Regions from separate parts of the Pseudoalteromonas sp. P1-11 genome, predicted to be linked through region 1. Evidence: predicted binding sites of a transcription regulator. Region 1 holds the regulator's gene; the other holds the start of a gene.
What was found. The regulator NrdR, encoded in region 1, represses ribonucleotide reductase genes. The targets are predictions, from matches to a motif close to AAACACNANATNTNGTGTTT.

Region 2: nrdA (class 1a ribonucleoside-diphosphate reductase subunit alpha) is a predicted target of NrdR. The motif match lies at 2,049-2,068, and genes of this name have one in related genera.

Annotation. Positions count from the first base shown of each region.
Region 1 covers NZ_LJSP01000006.1:18,096-21,227, reverse strand. The annotation lists gene glyA (serine hydroxymethyltransferase) at 1-1,176, shown strand, start outside; gene nrdR (transcriptional regulator NrdR) at 1,505-1,954, shown strand; gene ribD (bifunctional diaminohydroxyphosphoribosylaminopyrimidine deaminase/5-amino-6-(5-phosphoribosylamino)uracil reductase RibD) at 1,957-3,090, shown strand; gene AN390_RS11760 (riboflavin synthase) at 3,107-3,132, shown strand, end outside.
Region 2 covers NZ_LJSP01000003.1:246,064-249,195, forward strand. The annotation lists gene nrdA (class 1a ribonucleoside-diphosphate reductase subunit alpha) at 1-1,925, opposite strand, end outside; gene AN390_RS06825 (HAD family hydrolase) at 2,338-3,018, opposite strand; gene ubiG (bifunctional 2-polyprenyl-6-hydroxyphenol methylase/3-demethylubiquinol 3-O-methyltransferase UbiG) at 3,018-3,132, opposite strand, start outside.

The sequences.
Region 1 (3,132 bases):
GAGCACATTGAATTAATCGCATCAGAAAACTACTGTAGCCCACGCGTACTAGAAGCACAGGGTTCACAGCTTACAAACAAATACGCAGAAGGTTACCCGGGCAAACGTTACTATGGCGGTTGTGAGCACGTAGACGTTGTTGAACAACTTGCAATTGATCGTGCTAACGAGCTATTTGGTTCTGACTACGCAAACGTTCAGCCACATGCGGGTTCTCAAGCAAATGCAGCTGTTTTCTTAGCATTATTAGAAGCGGGCGACACTGTCCTTGGTATGAGCTTAGCTCATGGTGGTCACTTAACGCACGGTTCACACGTAAGCTTCTCAGGTAAGCTATACAATGCAATCCAGTACGGGCTAGACGAAGCAACTGGCGAAATTGACTACACACAGGTAGAAGCGCTAGCACTTGAGCACAAACCAAAAATGATTATTGGTGGTTTTTCTGCGTACTCAGGTATTGTTGATTGGGCTAAATTCCGTGAGATTGCTGATAAAGTAGGTGCTTACTTATTTGTTGATATGGCTCACGTTGCCGGTTTAATTGCAGCGGGTGTTTACCCAAGCCCAGTACCTCATGCGCATGTTGTAACAACAACAACACACAAAACATTAGCAGGCCCTCGTGGTGGTTTAATTATTTCTGCTTGTGGCGACGAAGCAATTTACAAAAAGCTTAACAGCGCTGTGTTCCCAGGTGGCCAAGGTGGTCCTTTATGTCACATTATTGCTGCAAAAGCAGTGGCATTTAAAGAAGCTCTACAACCAGAATTTAAAACATACCAAGCACAAGTAGTTAAAAATGCTCAAGCTATGGTTGCTGTTATGCAAGAGCGCGGTTACAAAATCGTATCTGATAAAACAGAAAACCACTTATTCTTACTTGATTTAATCGATAAAGATATCACAGGTAAAGATGCCGACGCAGCGCTTGGCAATGCAAATATTACTGTGAACAAAAACTCTGTACCAAACGATCCTCGCTCACCGTTTGTTACTTCTGGTTTGCGTATTGGTTCACCTGCAATTACGCGTCGTGGCTTTAAAGAAGCTGAATCGAAAGAACTTGCTGGCTGGATTTGTGACGTATTAGACAACATCAACGATGAGTCAGTACAAGCGCAAGTTAAAGAAAAAGTTAAAGCAATTTGTGCAAAACTACCTGTATACGCTTAATTGCATAAGCAGCAGTAATTTAGATCACAACAAGGGGCCTGTTTACCTTTCGAGGTTTAATTTGCAGTAGTATGTTTGGTTTTTAGGCAAGGCAGAGTCTATGTAGTGTGGTTACTCCACACAAATGCCAAACATGCACTGCCCTCGGGTTCGCTCTTTGTTGCTCGGTTTTTACTTAGCCCACTAGGTTACAAACCTCGCACCGCGATCAAATCACCCCTAGATAGAACAAATTTAATCCTGAAAGGCCAACAGGCCCTATTTTTTTGCTAAGATAAAAGGCCGCTAAATAGCGGCCTTTTTTGTTTTAAAACGGAAGTACCGAGTTATGCATTGCCCATTTTGTACCGCAAAAGATACTAAAGTTATTGATTCTCGCCTAGTCGGCGGAGGCCACCAAGTTCGCCGTCGTCGTGAATGTAACGAGTGTCACGAGCGATTTACTACCTTTGAAGGCGCCGAGTTAGTCATGCCACGTGTAATTAAACAAGATGGCAGCCGAGAACCCTTTAATGAAGATAAGCTACTCAATGGCCTTAATCGTGCCCTAGAAAAACGCCCTGTTAGTACAGAGCAAGTGGATGAAGTGGTTAATATTATTAAATCGCAGTTGCGTGCTACCGGCGAGCGAGAAATATCAAGTCACCTAGTGGGTGAGTGCATAATGGAGGCGCTTAAAAAGCTGGATAAAGTAGCCTATGTGCGGTTTGCCTCTGTGTATCGCTCGTTTGAAGATATACGCGAATTTGGTGAAGAAATTGCCCGTTTAGGGGAGTAATAATGCAAAACCAAACAACCTTTACCGCGCAAGATGAAATGTACATGGCACGTGCCATCGAGCTTGCAAAAAAAGGGCGATTTACAACCACCCCCAATCCTAATGTAGGGTGTGTTTTAGTTAAAGATAACCACATAATTGGTGAAGGGTTTCATCAATTAGCTGGGCAGGGACATGCTGAGGTTAATGCCCTTGCTGTAGCAGGTGAAAACGCAAAAGGTGCGACTGCGTATGTTACGCTTGAACCGTGTAGCCATTACGGACGCACTCCGCCGTGTGCAGAGGGTTTAAAAGCCGCAGGTGTAGTAAAAGTTATTGCAGCTATGGTCGACACCAACCCACAAGTAGCAGGTAAAGGGCTTAAAATACTCAGCGATGCCGGTATTGAGGTTGCATTTGGGCTTTTAGAGCAGCAAGCGCGCGCACTTAATTTAGGTTTTTTTAAGCGTATGGAGCAGGGACTTCCGTATGTTACGTGTAAAATGGCGGCCAGCATTGATGGTAAAACCGCGCTTAAAAATGGCCAAAGTAAGTGGATCACCGGCAGCGCTGCGCGACAAGATGTACAATTACACCGAGCACAAAGCTGCGCTATTTTAACGGGCGCCGATACGGTTATTACCGATGATGCTAAGCTCAATGTGAGGTTAAGCGAGTTGCCACAGGCTTTGCCTACTGAATTACCCCTACGCCAACCGGTGCGTGTTATAATTGACTCACAAAATAGGCTTACACCAGAGCTGGCAGTATTTAATATTGAAAGTGAAATAATAATTTTTACTACCAAGGTTGATAAATCAACGCAGTGGCCGCATTTTGTAAGGCATATAGAAGTGCCACAGCAAAATAACAAAGTTAATTTAACGTCTGTTTTAGCGCACCTTGCTAAGCTGCAATTTAATCATGTTTATTTAGAAGCGGGTGCTACACTTGCCGGTAAAATGACAGAGCTTAATTTAATAGACGAATATATATTTTATTTAGCGCCTAAACTAATGGGGTGCGATGCAAAAAGCTTAGTTAATTTTGCACCGCTAACAGATATGCAAAACACCGTTAATTTGACGTTTAAAGAGTGTGTGAAAATAGGCGATGATTTACGTATAACCGCCACAAAACACATTCCAATCACTTAATTAAAAGAGTAGGGCTATGTTTACTGGAATAATTGAAGCCAC
Region 2 (3,132 bases), on a different contig from region 1:
ATGTGACCACGTGGTGGCTCAATACCGTTAGTTGCGTTAGAGATTTGCGACGATGTTTCTGAAGGCATTAATGCGCTAAGTGTTGAGTTACGCATGCCGTGCTCTTTAATGCTGGCACGTAACGAATCCCAATCTAAGTGCAGTGGCTCATCACAAATTTTATCTAAGTCACGTTTGTACGTATCAGTTGGCATAATACCTTGAGAGTACGTTGTTTCGTTAAACTTAGGACACGCGCCACGCTCTTTAGCCAGCTCGTTTGATGCCTTCATTAAGTAGTATTGAATTGCTTCAAACGTTTTGTGAGTCAGTGCATTAGCACTGCCATCTGAGTAACGCTTACCATTTTTAGCAAGGTAGTAAGCGTAGTTAATTACGCCTATTCCTAACGTACGACGGCCCATAGTGGCATTACGTGCAGCCGGTACTGGGTAGTCTTGGAAATCAAGTAGGTTATCAAGTGCACGTACTGCAAGCTCAGCAAGCTCTTCAAGTTCATCAAGTGACTCAATAGCGCCTAGGTTAAATGCAGATAGCGTACAAAGTGCAATTTCGCCTTCTTCATCGTTTACGTTATTTAACGGCTTAGTTGGCAATGCAATTTCTAAACATAAGTTAGATTGGCGAATTGGCGCCACTTTAGAAATAAACGGGCTGTGCGTATTACAGTGATCCACGTTTTGTAAATAAATACGACCTGTGCTGGCACGCTCTTGTGCGAACATTGAGAAAAGCTCAATCGCTTTAATACGCTTTTTACGAATAGACTCGTCTTGCTCGTATTTTACGTATAACGCGTCAAACTCGTCTTGGTCTTCAAAGAATGCATCGTAAAGGCCAGGCACATCTGATGGGCTAAATAACGTAATGTAGTCGTCTTTAATTAAACGAGAATACATTAGTTTATTAAACTGTACGCCGTAATCTAAATGACGAACACGGTTATCATCAACACCACGGTTATTTTTAAGTACTAGTAGGTTTTCTACTTCTAAATGCCAAAGCGGGTAGAATAACGTTGCAGCACCGCCACGTACGCCACCTTGCGAGCAGCTTTTAACTGCTGTTTGAAAGTGCTTATAAAAAGGAATACAACCTGTGTGGTACGCCTCACCATTACGGATATGGCTACCTAATGCACGAATACGGCCGGCGTTAATACCAATACCTGCACGTTGTGAAACGTACTTAACAATGGCAGATGAAGTGGCGTTAATTGAATCAAGGCTGTCGCCACATTCAATAAGTACACACGAGCTAAACTGACGCGTAGGTGTACGCACACCCGACATAATTGGCGTAGGTAAAGAGATTTTAAACGTTGATACTGCATCGTAAAAACGTTTGATGTAGTCAATACGCGTTTCGCGCGGGTAGTCAGAGAATAAACTCGCAGCCACTAAGATATATAAAAACTGGGCGCTTTCGTAAATCTCACCCGTTACGCGGTTTTGTACTAGGTATTTACCTTCAAGCTGCTTTACTGCTGCGTAGCTAAAGTTAAGATCGCGCGAATGATCAAGATAAGCATCTAGCTCGTCAAGCTCTTGCTCTGTGTAATCAACAAGTAAGTGAGCATCGTAGCGTTTGTCTTCAACCATCTTTGTAACATGGTCAAATAAACGTGGTGGCTCAAACTGGCCATACGCTTTTTTACGTAAGTGGAATACAGCTAAGCGGGCAGCTAAGTACTGGTAGTCAGGCGACTCTTTTGAAATTTGATCGGCTGCTGCTTTAATGATGGTTTCGTGAATGTCTTTTGTACGAATACCGTCGTAAAATTGAATGTGTGACTTTAATTCAACCTGTGAAACCGATACGTTGTTTAAACCTTCGGCGGCCCATTCAATAACGCGATGGATCTTATCAAGATCTAAAGGCTCTTTACGCCCGTCACGCTTGCTTACAGATAACTGTTGGTTCATAGCTTTGCCTGTATTCCTTGGGAATTGTGTATTTTGACCAATGCTTTATACCTCGCTAAAGCAAGGTACGTATTCATTTATTATAAGTTTCACCGTATTGGCGAATTTAATTGAATAACATTTGGCCACAATATCTGGTGTTGTTCAATTTAGAGATCACAAGATAGTGTGGTCTGAGATGATTTGCAAGGGACATAATTGCCCCTATTTGTGGATAACTTTGGGATAACGCATTTGTGTTAGTAGTCACTCACCTTCGAACAATCATTTAAGTTGAAATAGCTAAAAATCAACTAATGATCTGCAAAATTTATGCATTTTGAAAATAAATTTCGACTGCTTTTTTTATCATCAAGCTTTGCATAAAAACTAACACAATCACAATATATAGTGTTTAAAAATTTACATGACACTATATATGGTTAAAAGCATCAATAGGGCTGTGCCAGTTAAAATCGGCTTCCCAGCCCTTGGCCTCATCAATACTTGGTATATAGCCCCAAAGCGCTGTTGCTGTGTGCATACCTGCGGCTTTACCTGCTTCTATATCACGTTGAGCATCACCTATGTATAAGCAACGTTTAGGATCTACGTTCATCAGTTTTGTACAGTGTAGTAAGGGTAAAGGTGATGGTTTAGCCTCGGTGAGCGTATCGCCACTGATCACAACGTGTGCATTTTTTAAAGCGGGTATAGCAGCCACTAATGGATCGGTTAAAAACCCGGGCTTATTAGTCATTATTCCCCATTTTATACCTTGGTTCTCAAGGGCTATGAGTAATGATTCTATGCCTTCAAAGCAGCGGGTGTGTGTCGCTAGGTTTTGGCTGTAGTGGCTGACTAACTGTTTTATACGTTCAGTTTGAGGTAGCGATGCCCATTGCGCTTTAAAGCCAAGTTCAAGCAATGCGCCGGCGCCATTAGACGCTACTTTTCTATACGCTTCAGGCGTAACTTGCGCAACACCTTCACTTTTAAGTACAGCATTTAAAGCAGCACCTAAATCGTCTGCCGTATCAAGCAAGGTGCCATCTAAATCAAATAAGAAAGCGTCGTACTCAAAAGGAGTTAAGGGGGTATGAGAGCTAGCCATTATGCTAACTTCTCAAAATGAAGAATATAATTAACACTCACATCTGTATTTAGTGAATACTGCTTAGAAAGCGGATTGTAGCCCAGGCCAGCACTGGCACGTACTTTTAAACCG